4 regions of the Ruegeria sp. CE9 genome follow, and region 1 is predicted to be linked to each of the others. Evidence: riboswitches for the same ligand, from Rfam matches in the RefSeq annotation. Region 1 holds a riboswitch; each other region holds the start of a gene.

Region 1 (3,966 bases):
GGCTGCGTATGCCGGCCAATCCAACGGTGTGAATACACCCCCGGCCAAGTCGTATAGTCCTTGTTTAAGATGTATGGTCTTGGTCGGTGCACTTTGGCGGCGTTCGCAAGCCTGATTGCCGTGACATAGCTTGTAAAGCGTGGGGCGACCTTGAACCCGAGGTCGATCAGATCATCAACATCCAGCATCAAAACGTCTCCGTCTGGTCATTTGTTAGGGAACCGGGCACGCGCCAGGCTTAGATAGGTCCTTAGCCGGATCGCATTGATCGGCCCCAGAGGCTCATGCTCTGCCGTGACGCGCCAAGGCGAAAAGCTCATCGCGTCGCCATCTTGCGGGTCAAAGGCTGCGCCCTGGGAAATGGTGATATCCGCAACCGGCGTGACGGAATGGTGGTATGGGTCGAGCGGCGCATCGGGTTGCGGATCACAAGCCCACCGAATGCGATTGTCGAGCGCATTAAAATCTGCATCGCTGCGCGGCGGCTCAATTACGCAAAGCTCAAATTGATTGTCGCCCTCAGACACATCTTGCCGCAAGTGTTTGCCGATATCGTCAGGGCCATCCACAGGTGTTGTGGGAATGTTGGGCCGTGCGCTGCGTGCCAGATATCTGATCGTCAGATCAGGCCCCAGACGATAAGGTGTTGTAGACCAGAAATGAACTTCGAACGGTGAGTGCATGTATTTTGACGCAAACTCACTCGCAACACCGAATTGGCGTTTACCTTCGCGCGTGAAGAGGGCACGAAAGGCTGCGCCCAGGCCTTTGGCCACCAGTTTCAAACTCCATTTTCGCCGCCCTTTGAATGCGTGCTGCACCGCTTGTAATGTGGCGACAAGCTTGCCTAATCGCTCGTATTCTTCGGGGACATAGCTGGGAAATACATCCTGATCGACCAGTACAAAATCAAACTCGTCGCTGAGCTGCGAGATGCCCAAATGTGCAAGGGCTTCGGTGTCGATCAGCTTGGGTCCGGGCACGTCAAAGAGTTTGATCGCCATCCCGTGCGCATCTGATTTTCGGTCATCAAGATGCGCGCCGTTGGAAAACCGAACTGCGGCCACATAGCTTGCAGGCTGTTCAAAGAGCCCATGGCGCAGGTGGTCAGGTAAGTTCTTCCTTACAGTGAACGTTGCGGCGACACATCCGTGGCTGCGCCCATGCTGTGCCCTTAGGCGACGACCCTTCCATAGCGCGACAGCCTCGGCATTGTGGTCGATAACATCTTCAACAAGATCTGGGGGTAATCCATTTTGCGAAACATGTGTCAAAGAACCCTCTCCTTGGATAAGCCCAGGCAATGATCAATCACGCGTAAGGTGCCGGCAAAACCATTCCTCTAAATCCGAACAGCTTAACGCAGATTCAGATTTTTCCAACCATGTGTGCCTGCGGAAACGATAAATTCGACTACCCATTGATCTGGCATCGAGCAAATTCACGCTTTAGCGGCTAGGAATGCATACTGCTGGTCTTGCCTATTAAGAGGTGTTTTTCCGGACGGTGGTACCAAACGGATTGATCTGAGACGCTACATGCCACTTTCGGTCAGCATCCAAGTATGTTGGTTTGGCCCTCAAGGACAAAGATGACGCGACCGTAATTTTCCTGAAGCCTCAACTTTCGACTTTATCATTGACGTGTCTCATGATCTCAGGCAGTCAATCAAGAGATGGTTCCCAATGGTGCGCCCAAGGGATGAAAAGGGAATACGGTGAGGTTTGCCGACAGGCGCCAATTCCGTAACTGCCCCCGCAACTGTAAGCGGCGAGCAAGGCCAAACAGCCACTGATCCAAAGGATCGGGAAGGTTGGCTGAGCTAGGACCCGCAAGTCAGGAGACCTGCCATCAAATGTTCAACCAAACCGGGGCGGGGTGTCCTGGAAGGAGGCTTAATGGCACGTCTAAAACGTGTTTACATCGTTGGCAGCTTCCGCACGCGGCTGGAAACAGGTCGAGTGGGGCATTCGAATGATTGCTGATATTATTAATCCCGATTGCAATAGAAGAAGGGTCGCGGCGCATCGCGCGCAGATTACGGCATACGATATGCAATGTAATAACATTGCATTCATTTTGATGTTACAGTAGGCGAGGCGCGTGATGACCAAACACTGCGATCATTTCGTTCTTGTATGCGCGGGCTGCCGGGATTCCATTTTCACGGATCACGTAGTTAACACGCTGTCGGACAGGCTGCCGGATGGCTTTGCAATTCGCACTGTCGATTGCATGGCTGGATGTGACCGACCTGCGACAATCGGATTTCAGGCACTTGGCAAGGCTCAATATCTGTTTGGCGACATAGCAACAGGCAACGATCTGGACGCGATTGTGGAATTCGCAGAACAGTACCAGCTGTGCGCGGATGGATGGACAAATGCCACGGATCGTCCGAGGGCATTGTTCAAGAAGACGCTCTCGCGCATACCGAGGGTTGCGCCATGACGGAGCAAAGCTTTCTGGTTGCCGAGAACCTCGAGTATTATGCGCTTAACGGGGATATCCTGCTGCAGGGCGTTTCCTTTGAATTGGTCGAAGGATCGATCCTGGCCATCGCCGGACCGAATGGCGCAGGTAAGACGACCCTTCTGAATTTGCTTTGCGGTGCCGAACCGCTGGCCCTTGGCGATGTTCGCATCAAGGGGCGGAGTCTGAAACAGCTTTCGGCCAAAGAGCGTGCGCGCATGATCGCGGTGGTGGGCCAGCAGGAATTGCCTGACGGGCGTTTGGGATTGCGGGACTACGTTGCGTTGGGGCAGATACCCATTCGTGCTGATCGCTCAGCCGAAGCACATGCCAAAGAATTGGATCGGATTCTTGATCTGACCGGTCTTGCCAGCTTGTCGGGTAAGCGAATGGCACAGCTGTCAGGGGGTGAACGTCAGCGCGCGCATATCGCGCGTGCTCTGGCGCAGAATCCATCCTTGCTGTTTCTTGATGAACCGACCAATCATTTGGATCCCGACGCGAAGGGGCGCATGCTATCTCTGGTCGCTGAGCTTGGGATCACCGTGGTGATGATCGTGCATGATCTGGTCATGATCCCCGAATTTGCCACCCACGTGGCGCTGATGAAATCGACCCGCATGATTGGATTCGGATCGGTGGAAGAGGTGCTGACGCCAGAACGGGTGCGCGAAACCTTTGGCGTCGATTTCCTCTGCTTTCATCACGAAGGCCGCGTGATCCCGGCCCTTGATATCCGAAAAACAACTATATCCACATAGACTTAGGAGAATTCTCATGAAACAAATCTGGTCCGTGGCATTGGCCACTGCCATGGCAAGCGGCGCTGCTGCGCACGAGGTCACTGTCGACAATTGCGGTGAGCCTCTGGTCTTTGAAACCCAGCCCGAGCGACTGGTCGTCCATGACATGAACATGACCGACATGGCCTTTGCTTTGGGTTTGCAGGACAAGATCGTTGGCCTGACCGGCATCACCGGATGGTACAAGACCAGCCCCGATTTCGATGCGCTGCGCGGCGACATCCCCGAGCTTGCACCGAAATACCCGACTGTCGAAAACCTTGTGGCGGCTGAGCCTGACCTGTTCTTTGCCGGCTGGTACTATGGGATGAAGCCCGGAGGCGATGTAACGCCTGACACCCTGGCGCCGTTCGGGATCAAGACCATGATCCTGACCGAAAGCTGCGTGCATCTGGATAAGGACCGGCCACAAGCCAGCATGGACCTGCTGTTTAACGATGTTCTGCGTTTGGGCAAGGTCATGCATATCGAGGACAAGGCCGAGGCGCTGGTTGCGGACTGGAAAGAGCAGCTGGCAGCGATCGAAGCCAAAACCGCTGATCTGCCCAAGCCGCGCGTTTTCTTGCTGGATGGCCCGGCGGATGCGCCTTTCACAGCTGGCAAATTCGCGATTCCCGATGCGATGATCTCAGCTGCTGGTGGCGAAAACGTCACCCATGATATGGACACAAGCTGGGGCCGCACCTCATGG
Region 2 (3,966 bases), on a different contig from region 1:
ATCTCGCGGATATCATTTACGCCGGTCCGGCTGGCGGCGTCCATCTCCATCACGTCGACATGGCGGCCTTCCATGATTGAAACACAGTGTTCGCATTGGCCGCAGGGCTCGGTTGTCGGGTTGCCATTTCCGTCCGGACCGATGCAATTCATACCCTTGGCGATGATCCGGGCAGTGGTGGTCTTACCGGTGCCCCGAATGCCGGTCATGATGAAGGCTTGCGCGATCCGGTCCGCCTCGAACGCGTTTTTGAGCGTGCGCACCATCGCGTCCTGACCGACCAGATCGGCGAATGTTTCAGGGCGATATTTGCGGGCAAGAACCTGGTAGGCGGGGCTGGGCGTTTCGGTCATGTCTGCTCTGTCGGATTCGTGTTCCGACGCAGCGTAGAGGCCCCCGCCGCCCGCGTCCACAGCAAGCCGAGGCGATTTTCATTTTGGATTGTCGGCGGACCCGGTTAATATCGTACGGTCTGAGACCAGCAAAAAAGATTTTCTGATCCGCGTTTCGGGGGGAGCGTAGAATGTCTGAATTGGTTATCCATGCACTACAGGTTGGTGGCGGATCTCTTGCGCTAACCTCAATGCCCGGACGGGGCGGAGATTATATCGGCGATTTGGATGCTGTGGCCGGATGGAAACCGGGTCTGATCCTGTCAATGGCGACCGAGGTCGAGATGATCCTTGATGGCGCTCGGGATTTTGGCTCGGATGTTCGCGATCGCGCTTGCCGCTGGGTTCACTTGCCGGTCGAGGATTACGGTATTCCGACTCAGGACGTAAGCGAACGATGGGAACAGGCCAGTAAATCGGCCCGCCACGCACTGTCTGGCGGCGGGCGGGTATTGGTTCATTGCAAGGGCGGATGCGGCCGGTCGGGTATGGCTGTACTGCGCATAATGGTCGAGTGTGGGGAACACCCTGATACAGCACTAAAAAGGCTTCGTGCGTTGCGTCCATGTGCCGTTGAGACGGACGCGCAGATGCGCTGGGCGACTGCGCCAGCCAGCGTATTGGCGGGCGATTAGCGCTCAGGCCGATGGGCGGAATTCCTCTGGCGCGCGGGTCCCATTCGTGAGGGCAATCGCCTCAAGCATTGCGCATGGTGGGTGCGACATGAGGCTTGCGGGAACCGAGTCGATGTCACTGCCAAAAAGCAAATCAGCATAGTCATCAAGACATTTGATTGAGGTGTCTGCATCCGCGTCGCAGAATACCCGAATTTCGTCTGGACAAGCGCGAAAACGCGCCGTGCACCCGCCCGCGCAATGTGCCAGATCACAGCTTCCTTCGATTTCGAATCCTGCCGTTGTTGTTGGACCGACTTTTGCCATTGAAGCCGCCAGTGCCCGCGCCATTTGTGCCAGGGCAGGGCAGTTTTTACCGGTCCGTTGGCAAATTGTTGCCGAGAATTCGTGCGTGTTGGTCTTCCAGATCATTATGCGCCCTCCGCGCTGGTCGGGGCGACGGTCAGGAGGGACGGCAATTATGCAGTCTGGCCCTGCCCGGACACCCCGCCCGAGTTTCAGTTTCATTTGATGGCAGGTCTCCTGACTTGCGGGTCATTGCTTTGCCGACCTTCCCAGCCTTAATGGCCAGTGGCATTTCGACATCGCTCGCCGCTTACAGTTGCGGGGGCAGTCTCGGCCTTGGTTCATTCCGGTTATTCCGGGCAGAACCGCACCGTGTTCCCTTTTCATCCCGGCCCGAATGGGCGCGAGAACCATCATGTCATCGCTAGCGGCTGTGCCGGGCCCGAGTCAAGAAGATTGCATCCGGCACATGACGCAGGGTCCAGCTACGTCAACCTTGACTTGGGCGGCTCATGCTGAACTGATCAGTTCAGATGATTTCGGAGGGCACCATGTTGGACACTCAGCAGGCAATTGCGACCGAAGATTTCGAGTTTCGGTCCGGACCGGCAATGCTGTCGGCTCGGCTTTACCGCCCGATGGCCGAACCTGAAACGGCAGTTGTCATCAACAGCGCGACCGGAGTGCCCAGGGAATACTATCAACACTTCGCGCGATGGCTTGCGGAAGAGCACGCCATGGCGTGCCTGACGTATGATTATCGGGATTTCGGAAACTCGCTATCGGGATCGCAGAAGCGATCGGATGTTACCATGGCCGATTGGGCGTTGATCGATATTCCCGCTGCCCGGGCTGAGATGCGGCGCAGGTTTCCTCGGGCAAAGCTTTGGAGCATTGGTCATTCATTGGGCGGTATGTTTGGCCCGCTCCAATCCGATATCGAACAGGTCGACAGGATGATCTGTGTATGTTCTGGTCTGGTGACGTTCAAGGATCATCCCTGGCCATACCGCGCGTTGGCAGCGCTGTTCTGGTATGGGCACGCACCCTTGGCGGTCAAGGCACTTGGGTATCTTCCGGGAAAGGCCGTGGGTTTTGGCCCAAACCTGCCAGCGCAAGTGTACTGGCAATGGCGCAAGTGGTGCACCGCGCCTCAGAGCTATGTGCCAGAAATCGGAACGACTCTGCCCGCAAACCGTTGGGCAGAATACGGAAAGCAGGTTGATCTGTTTGCCTTTGTAGATGATCAGGTCGTGCCGCCCAAAGCGGTCTGGTGGCTTGCTGACCTGTACGGGACCGATGCGCAGCGGCATCTGCTCTCACCAAGTGAATTTGGACTGTCTCAGGTTGGTCATATCGGCGCCTTCGCACGGCGCAATGCGGCGGTCTGGCCCCGGCTGATCGCCTGAATGTACTGGGCACCGGAGGCCGGTGCCCAGACTTTCAAAGCCCTTTGCGAGACTTCTTTTCGGTCATCACGCTGCGAACCATCTTGCCGAACGCTTTGTCACGTGCGCGCGCCTGAGCGACGGTCGCTGAATTGTGCTGGTCTTCGCGTCGCAGCTTGCGCCAGCGGTCTAGCCGCGCGGGATTGAGTTCACCGGTTTCGATTGCAGATTGTACCGCGCAGCCGGGTTCAGAATCGTGCTGACAATCCGAGAAACGGCAGTTCCGGCTAAGATCCGTGATGTCCGAGAACACCTCGTCCACGCCCTCCTGCGCGTCCAGCAATCGCAGCGCGCGCATTCCGGGCGTATCGATCAGCCAGCCACCGTTGCGCATTTGGTGCAAAGCGCGCGCGGTTGTCGTGTGCCTGCCGCGCGCGTCATCTTCACGAATGCCCGCGGTCGCCTCATCCCGGCCTGTCATGCCGTTGGCAAGTGTCGTTTTCCCAACGCCGGACGATCCGACCAACGCGCTGGTTTGCCCCTTCGGGCACCAGGATAACACCTGTTCGATATCAGCGCGATCCAAGGCGTTGATCGCCAAAACCGTCAGGAATTGGCCAAGCGATTGGGCCTGATCAACATAAACACGCGCATCGTCGCAAATGTCTGACTTGGTCAGCACGATCACCGGATAACAGCCTGCCTGATGGGCCAAGGCAAGATAGCGTTCCAGCCGGGGCAGGCTGAAGTCGGCGTTACACGAACTGACGATGAATAGCACATCGACATTCGCCGCGATCAGCTGCGCAGAGGCACCCGTGCCTGCGGCTCGACGCTGCAAAAGGCTGCGCCGGTCCAGAGTGCGGATTATACGCGCGCTTTCATCCGCTAAAACCCAATCTCCGACAGCATAGGCTCCGGTTGAGTGATCGGGTGATAACAACAGCGTTTCGCCTTCTGGGCGCAGCCCGACAAGCCGATCGCGATGTACGCTTGCAACGCGGAACGGCAAGAGTGACGGATCAGCCGCGTGCTGAGCCGCAAAGTGAGAGGACCATCCGAGGTCCGATAAGGAAAGAAACATAGGTCTGCCTGTGATCAGAAACAGCAATCCCACCGGATGGCGGTCGCGCATCCGCTGGTGATGTGTTCAGGCAGTCAGTCGATCTGAAAGGATCAGAACCGGTCTGCCCGAAGGGTCATTGCTACACTCATAAACGCCCTCCTGCGGCTGATAGGTTCCAAGTGAGAGGTTGGACATCGACC
Region 3 (3,966 bases), on a different contig from region 1:
TGCATCAGCGCCAGAATCTTGTCTGCTGGCTGCGGTTTGAGGTTCTCGAACATCAGTTCTCTCCGGTTGCGACAGGAAGGGTCGGGAATGCACCCCATTCCGCCCATGAGCCGTCATAAAGCGCGTGGTCTTTCTTGCCCATGCGTTCCAACGCAAGGCTGAGGATCGCAGCGGTCACGCCAGACCCACAAGATGTGATTGCAGGCTTCGACAGATCGACGCCAGCATTTTCAAATATCGCGCGGCATTCCTCGGGCGATTTCATCGTGCCGTTCTTGTTCAAGAGCAGACCAAATGGCACGTTGCGCGAGCCGGGAATATGGCCTGAGCGTAAACCTTCGCGCGGTTCCGCCTCGGTCCCGGCAAAGCGCGCGGCCGAGCGCGCATCAATGATCTCGTGATCAGCCAATTTCGCAGCAGACGAAACCTGCGTGACGTTCCGAACAAGGCGGTTCTGTACACGCACGGTCATGTGGCGGTCGCGGATCACCGGGGGCAGGTCCTCGATCTCATGACCTTCGGCTTGCCATTTCGGCAGACCGCCGTCCAGCACGGCAATATTTTCCTGTCCCATCAGCCGGAATAGCCACCAGACCCGCGCGGCCGACATCAGACCGGCCCCATCGTAAACAACAACCTGATGGCCATCTCCGACGCCCATTGCGCGCAGACGAGACATGAATTTCTCGACCGGAGGTGCCATGTGCGGCAGCTCTGACCGGTGGTCAGAAATCTCGTCGATTTCAAAGAACCGCGCGCCTGGGATATGGCCTGCGTCATACTCGGCCTTGGCATCGCGCTTTTGCTGCGGCAGGTACCACGACCCATCCAGTATCCGAAGATCGGGATCTTTGAGATGTACGGCCAACCATTCGGTGGAAACGAGGGTTTTAGGATCGTCCTGCATCAATACCTCCCCTAAGCGAGCTTGATTTGTCCCTATAGCGGCTTGGCGAAACGTTCAAGTCACGCCGCAGGTCAGAGCGCTGGCAGGCAACGTTTTTTTGCGATCACACGCGCGGCGTACTTGACACCGAGCATTCTGCGGTAGAATTCTGCGCGGTATGGTTCCCAAAGGGTTTATCCCGGCGGGATGAAAAGGGAATCCGGTGCGACGTTCTCAGTCAATTCCGGAACTGCCCCCGCAACTGTAAGCGGAGTATCGCCCCATCAGGGCCACTGACCGACAGGATCGGTTGGGAAGGCCGGGATCGATCCCAATCCGCGAGTCAGGAGACCTGCCATGCACAAACCGGGCCTTGCCCATTATCAACACGTTTCTGCCGTCGGGTGTGACGGTAAGGAGAACAAACTATGCATATCGAACCGGGCGTCGTACACGGCGCCAAACTTGTCCTGAGCTATGCTACCGCAGCTGGCGCAGGTCTTTATAGTCTCAAGCTGGCACGGGAGAGCGTTAAAAATAGCGGTATCGCAAGCCTTGCAGTACGGTCTGCCCTGACCACCGGCCTTGTGTTTACGTTCTTCGAAATTCTACCGCACTTTCCGGTCGGGGTGTCAGAAGTTCACTTCATTCTGGGCTCGACCCTGTTCCTTTTGTTTGGTGCCGCCCCGGCCGCGATCGGGCTGATCCTGGGCTTGTTTGTACAGGGGTTCTTCCTTGCGCCGTTCGATCTGCCCCAGTTCGGAATGAACATGACAACCTTGCTGGTGCCCCTGTTTGCCTTGCAGGCGCTGGCAAGCCGAATCATTGCGCCGAATACGGCATATGTTGACCTCAGATACTCACAAGCATTGGCGCTTTCGACAGCCTATCAGGGTGGCGTTGTCCTTTGGGTGGCATTCTGGGCGTTCTACGGCCAAGGCTTTGGTGCTGAAAACATGACCGCCGTGGCCAGCTTTGGTGCTGCATACATGATGGTTATCTTGATCGAACCTTTGGCTGATCTGGCCGTTATTGCCGCGGCAAAGTCCATAAAAGGGCTGGACAAGTTTGGTCTGTTCACTCCGCGCCTTCTTCGCGCAGCCTAAACATCCTGCGCCGCGTTACCCTGCGCGGCGCAACCTGAAATGCTGGATGATCCCGACCACGCTGATAATGATCCAAAACCCTTCGATCAGCATGGATGCCAGATTGAAGTTATGCATCAGCGAAAACACGATCAGAACCGATCCGATCAGGTTCACCACAGGAAAAGCCAGATCTTCAGAGTTCATGAGGCGCATCTGGGTCGCAAAATAGGCTGAGACAACCAAAAAGGCACCAAATGACCCGATTGCATCTGCAACGGTCAATGAGTTCAGAAATGTTGTCATGATTAACCCGCCGCCTGTTGCCCATAGTGGTGCATGTTCAGAAACACAGCCCCCTCGGGGCCCGCGCGGTAGCCATGCGGCAGATCAGCGGCAAAGCGCAAGCCCTGCCCATTTTGCAACGTCAGCCACTCTCCGTCCCGCTGGACCTGAAGGGGGCCGTTCAAAACAAAGACCTCTTCGGTGACACCAGGCGCATGGGCCGGAGAGCTATGGCTTTGATCCGGTTTCAGCGTGACGTGAAAGGTCTCTGCCCCAAGGGCCGGATCAAACGGAAACACAATCTTGACCGAGATACTGCCGGGAAATGTCACCGTCTGAAACACCTCGGCAGACGGATCACGCCCCGCGGCAGTGCCGATCAACGCGCTGAGCGGCATTTGAAACCCCTTGGCAATCTTCCAGAGCGTCGCAATCGTCGGGCTTGATTCTCCGCGCTCGATCTGACCTAGCATCGCTTTGCTGACCCCGGTCATTTCGGCGACTTTCGACAGGCTTAACCCCGAAGCCGCGCGCACATCCCTTAATTTCAGCGTTACTTCGTCCGATTCCATAGCCGTGCCTTGCGATTTGCCTTGTGCGTTATAACGTACATATGCTACGTGCGCTATAACGTACACACCCAATATCTCAGCTTGGGCAATAGGGAAACAGCATCATGCCACTGTACCGATCCAGAACATCCACCCATGGCCGCAATATGGCCGGTGCCCGCGGCCTGTGGCGCGCCACCGGAATGAGTGATGATGATTTCGGCAAGCCGATCATCGCCATCGTGAATTCGTTCACCCAATTTGTGCCCGGCCACGTCCATCTAAAGGATCTGGGCCAGATGGTCGCGCGTGAGGTCGAAAAAGCGGGTGGCGTTGCCAAAGAGTTCAACACCATCGCCGTGGATGACGGCATCGCAATGGGCCATGACGGGATGCTGTATTCCCTGCCCTCGCGAGAGGTCATCGCGGATTCGGTCGAATACATGGTCAACGCGCACTGTGCGGACGCCATGGTTTGTATCTCGAACTGCGACAAGATCACTCCGGGTATGCTGATGGCCGCGATGCGCCTGAACATTCCGGCTATCTTTGTCTCTGGCGGACCAATGGAAGCGGGTAAGATCGATATCGCCGATCTGGACGCCAAGAAGATCGACCTTGTGGACGCAATGGTTGCCGCCGCTGATGATCGCTTCACCGACGAGCAGGTTCAGCACATCGAAGAGAATGCCTGCCCCACCTGTGGGTCGTGTTCCGGCATGTTCACGGCAAACTCGATGAACTGTCTGGCCGAGGCATTGGGACTGGCGCTGCCCGGCAACGGGTCCACGCTGGCCACACATGCGGACCGCAAAGAGCTGTTCCTTGAAGCCGGTCGCCGCATCGTCGAAATCACCAAGCGGCACTATGATTTGGACGAAAAAGGCTTCTTGCCGCGCGAGATTGCGACCTTCGACGCCTTTGAGAATGCCATGAGCCTCGACATCGCTATGGGCGGTTCGACCAACACCGTTCTGCACTTACTGGCTATCGCGCACGAGGGTGAGGTGCATTTCACCATGTCTGACATGGACCGTCTCAGCCGACAGGTGCCCTGCCTCTGCAAGGTCGCGCCGAACACTGAGAATGTACATATGGAAGACGTCCACCGCGCTGGCGGCATCTTCTCAATCCTCGGTGAACTCAGCCGAGCGGGCCT
Region 4 (3,966 bases), on a different contig from region 1:
CAGGGCGTTTTCCACCGGAATCACGCCGCGATCCGGACACCACGCACCGCATTCGGGGACAGTTTTGGCGCCCATGACCGGGCCGGCATACAAACCTGCGGCCAGCGCCATCTGCGCCAATGCGGCTTGCGCTGCAACCTTTCCGCCCGTGTCGCATAGATGCGCCAACCGTCGCAGGGTTGAGACGGGCAGGGTGGAATATTCATCCAGTCGCGTATCTTCGCGCCCATCTGCAGGTAGAACGGCCAGCGCTATCCCTTTGGCCTGCGCCAGTGCCAGAACCTGCTGCAAGCCATAGGTCCAATAGGGAACCCCGCCGATCAAGCGAATGAGGATGCCTTTGGCACCGTTCAAAGTCTGTTCGACATAGGTATCGACCGAGAGGGGATGTTTCAGCGCCGTTAGGTTCGCCAGCCTGAGGGTTGGCATGCGTCCTTCGGGCCCGCCACCGCGATGCCAGCCCGCCGCGAATGCACCAAGGTCACTGTCGGAAAAGGACAGCACCACCAGATCCGCCGGGCTCTGGCCCAGATCGGTTGGGGTCTCGGTTTCCTCGAGCCCGTGGTTTTCGCGGAAGACGACGTGCATGGCTTACTCGGCAGCCTCGGTTACACCCACGAGGATATCGCGGATTTCGGCTTCTTTGATGTCGTCATGCTCGGCAATGACCACAAGGCGCGAACGGCGTGCCTCATCGGGTTGCCACGGGCGGTCATATTGCTGACGCACCCGCGCGCCAACGGCCTGAACCAGCAAGCGCATCGGCTTGCCCTGAACGGCGGCATAGCCTTTGACGCGCAGGATGTTCAGTTCCTTGGCCAGACGTTCAATTTTCGCGACCAGATCAAGCGGGTCGGATTGTTCCGGCAGTTCGACGATGATGCTTTCGAAATCATCATGCTCGTGATCATGGTGGCCATCATGATGGCTGGGACGGGCCTCCATGTCATCTTCGGCCGCCGCTTCCAGGCCTAATACCACACGCACGTCGACGACACCCTCGGCGACCTCGACAACAGGCAGGGGGCGGGGCGCTTCGGCGGCGATGATTTCCTTGGCTTTGGCCACACCCTCGGGACCGGCCAGATCCGGCTTGGTCAGGAGGATGATATCCGCGCACGAGATCTGATCTTCGAACACCTCGGACAGAGGCGTTTCGTGATCAATCGAGTCATCGGCCAGGCGCTGAGCGTCCACGACTTCGACATTCGGCGCAAAGCGACCCGCAGCAACAGCCTCGGCATCGGCCAGCGCGATCACGCCATCCACGGTGATTTTCGAGCGGATATCGGGCCAGTCGAACGCTTTCAGCAACGGCTTGGGCAGGGCGAGGCCGGAGGTTTCGATCAGTATGTGATCAGGACACGGTTCCAGCGCCATCAGAGCCTCGATGGTCGGGATGAAGTCATCGGCGACCGTGCAGCAAATGCAGCCATTGGCCAGCTCCATGATATTTTCAGCCGGGCAATCCGGGATGGCGCAGGATTTCAGGATGTCGCCGTCAACGCCAACATCGCCAAACTCGTTGACCACAACGGCCAAGCGCTTGCCCTGCGGGTTTTGCATCAGATGGCGCACCAGTGTGGTTTTGCCCGAGCCCAGAAAGCCGGTGATCACGGTGACGGGGAGTTTCTCAAGATTGCTCATTTCTGGGCTCCAATCGGGGGAATGCGGGCCGCACAGTTTTTGCGGAAATGTTCGGGACGTTCGCGCCATTTGACCAAACCGTCCTCGGTGGCGAGGTACTTGGTGGCACCGTCGACGATCACGTCAACATGGTCGGTTTCGTTCAGATGCTCATAGACAAAGGTCCAGCGATCCGGTCCTCCGCGCAGCACGATCGAGCATCCTTCATCGCAATTGGACAGGCATTCCACAGCTTTCAGAGTAATGCCATCGGGCAGGTCCGCCTGTTCAAGCGCCTTGTGCAGCAACTTGCCGGGGCGTTGCGCATCGTCTTCGACAGGCAAACCGCGACGGCAGGTGGTGCAAACCAGCAGTTCGACCGGAGCGGTCTCGGTCATGTCTCTCATCCCCCCAAATCCTCTTCGTGGGGGACGGGGTTTCATGCGGGCCAATCAAAGCCCCACACCGGAACACCCCGTCCGGTTTCATCTTCGGGCGTTGGCAGGTCTCCCGGCTTGCGGATGTCAGAGGAAGCCTCTGTCGGATGTCCCGCCTTCCCGGCATTCGCCAGTGGCTTGGGCACCCTCTCCGGTCACGGTCGCGGGGGCGGCTGCGTTTGACGGTGATTCCGCTGACGCATTCCCTTTTCATCTGCTTGCGCAGACACCAACGGATGGGACATGCGGCACTGATGTACTGCTTGTCAAGCGAGTCGCGATATTCCGTGATATCGCAGGTAAAAAGCGACCTGTCTGGGTCGCTGGGCGGCATGATCTGTTTGCAGCGTCGTGGTGGCATGGTTGCAAGACGCGTACAGGAGGATGCAGCGCATGAAAGTTGGGTTTATCGGGCTAGGGAATGTGGGCGGCAAGCTCTCGGGTTCACTGCTGCGCAATGGAATCGATCTGACGGTACACGATCTGAATCCAGAGCTGGTGTCTGCATTTGTCGCGAAAGGGGCCAAAGCTGCCGAAAGTCCGGCGCAGCTGATGCGTGATTGCGATGCGGTCATCACCTGCTTGCCTTCGCCTGCCGCTTCGGACGCGGTGATGCAGGAGATGTTGCCAGAGGTCGGTCCTGGCAAAATCTGGATGGAGATGTCCACCACCGACGAAGCCGAAGTTAAACGCCTTGGCGCAATGGTCATTGAACGAGGCGGCGCAGCGGTGGATTGCCCGGTTTCAGGCGGGTGCCACCGCGCCGCGACAGGCAACATCTCGATTTTCGCGGGCTGCGATCGCGAGACGTTCGAGCGCATCTTGCCTTTCCTGACCACTATGGGGCGGCGCATTCTGCACACGGGCGAGCTGGGCTCGGCCTCGGTTCTGAAAGTGATGACAAACTTCCTTGCCACCGCCAACCTGATCACCTGCGCCGAGGCTTTGGTGACCGCCAAGGCCGCCGGGATGGACCTTGGAACCACATACGAGGCGATCAAAATCTCATCGGGCACTTCGTTTGTGCATGAGACCGAAAGCCAAGTCATTCTGAATGGTTCGCGGGATATCTCATTCACCATGGATTTGGTGAAAAAGGATATCGGACTGTTTCAAGAGGTAGCGGACCGAGCAGGTGTGCCGCTGGAAATGAATCCGCTAATGATCAAGATATTCGAGGATGGCATCGCGCGATATGGTGAGAGAGAGCTGTCTCCGAATATCATCCGACGGCTGGAAGACGCGACCGGGCTTGATATCCAAGCGTCAGGATTTCCAACCGAGATGCTGGATGATGAACCGGAAGAGCCAGGCTATGAAGTGATCCCGCAAAATCGTCTGAACGATTGATTCATTACTCTGTGCTTGCCTAGTGACCGAGTTGGACAAAATTCCAAGGCTAATCTAAACAGGTCGACAAGAGTCCGATAACGGCACAGGCAAGAGTATAACTTATGACGAATGAGACCTTTCTCATCGTGACCACGATGAAGAACGAAGGGCCTTTCATGATCGATTGGGTGGCTTACAACCGCGCAATCGGTTTTGACGATATTCTGATCTACACGAATGATTGTGCGGACGGCACCGACACGATAGCCGACCGGATGCAGACGCTAGGTTGGGCGCATCACGAGCGGAACAAGGTCGGTCCTCGGGCTGCGCCTCAGGGTCGTGCGTTTTCACGCGCTCTGAGTCATCAAAGCTACCATTCGTCAGATTGGATCATGAGCTTGGATGTTGACGAATACATCAACATCCGTTTGCCCGAGGGTAACATCCGCAGCTTTGTAGAAACCAGCGGAGAGGCAGACGCGATTTCAATCTGCTGGCGAATGTTCGGCAATGCAGGGTTGAATGATTTTGTTGATCAGCCCGTGCCCGAGATGTTTTTCTGCGCAGC

The links. Region 1 has a riboswitch for cobalamin ahead of ACR0B3_RS14500 (DUF1636 family protein). Riboswitches for the same ligand answer to the same signal wherever they lie in the genome.
Region 2: another riboswitch for cobalamin. It lies ahead of ACR0B3_RS17475 (hypothetical protein); the one in region 1 lies ahead of ACR0B3_RS14500 (DUF1636 family protein).
Region 3: another riboswitch for cobalamin. It lies ahead of ACR0B3_RS06630 (energy-coupling factor ABC transporter permease); the one in region 1 lies ahead of ACR0B3_RS14500 (DUF1636 family protein).
Region 4: another riboswitch for cobalamin. It lies ahead of ACR0B3_RS00305 (DUF1636 family protein); the one in region 1 lies ahead of ACR0B3_RS14500 (DUF1636 family protein).

What each region holds. Positions count from the first base shown of each region.
Region 1 covers NZ_JBQFRO010000007.1:72,423-76,388, reverse strand. The annotation lists gene ACR0B3_RS14510 (peroxidase family protein) at 1-188, opposite strand, end outside; gene ACR0B3_RS14505 (catalase family protein) at 207-1,274, opposite strand; cobalamin riboswitch at 1,660-1,867, shown strand; gene ACR0B3_RS14500 (DUF1636 family protein) at 2,107-2,451, shown strand; gene ACR0B3_RS14495 (ABC transporter ATP-binding protein) at 2,448-3,233, shown strand; gene ACR0B3_RS14490 (ABC transporter substrate-binding protein) at 3,250-3,966, shown strand, end outside.
Region 2 covers NZ_JBQFRO010000010.1:49,404-53,369, reverse strand. The annotation lists gene ACR0B3_RS17485 (DNA polymerase III subunit gamma/tau) at 1-353, opposite strand, end outside; gene ACR0B3_RS17480 (phosphatase domain-containing protein) at 524-1,027, shown strand; gene ACR0B3_RS17475 (hypothetical protein) at 1,031-1,438, opposite strand; cobalamin riboswitch at 1,523-1,742, opposite strand; gene ACR0B3_RS17470 (alpha/beta hydrolase family protein) at 1,864-2,721, shown strand; gene rsgA (ribosome small subunit-dependent GTPase A) at 2,756-3,784, opposite strand; RNA gene ffs (signal recognition particle sRNA small type) at 3,944-3,966, opposite strand, start outside.
Region 3 covers NZ_JBQFRO010000002.1:404,675-408,640, forward strand. The annotation lists gene ACR0B3_RS06620 (amino acid aminotransferase) at 1-53, opposite strand, end outside; gene sseA (3-mercaptopyruvate sulfurtransferase) at 53-907, opposite strand; cobalamin riboswitch at 1,049-1,260, shown strand; gene ACR0B3_RS06630 (energy-coupling factor ABC transporter permease) at 1,315-1,992, shown strand; gene ACR0B3_RS06635 (CBU_0592 family membrane protein) at 2,008-2,277, opposite strand; gene ACR0B3_RS06640 (helix-turn-helix domain-containing protein) at 2,280-2,828, opposite strand; gene ilvD (dihydroxy-acid dehydratase) at 2,933-3,966, shown strand, end outside.
Region 4 covers NZ_JBQFRO010000001.1:62,666-66,631, forward strand. The annotation lists gene cobN (cobaltochelatase subunit CobN) at 1-588, opposite strand, end outside; gene cobW (cobalamin biosynthesis protein CobW) at 592-1,647, opposite strand; gene ACR0B3_RS00305 (DUF1636 family protein) at 1,644-2,024, opposite strand; cobalamin riboswitch at 2,110-2,312, opposite strand; gene ACR0B3_RS00310 (NAD(P)-dependent oxidoreductase) at 2,448-3,413, shown strand; gene ACR0B3_RS00315 (glycosyltransferase family 2 protein) at 3,518-3,966, shown strand, end outside.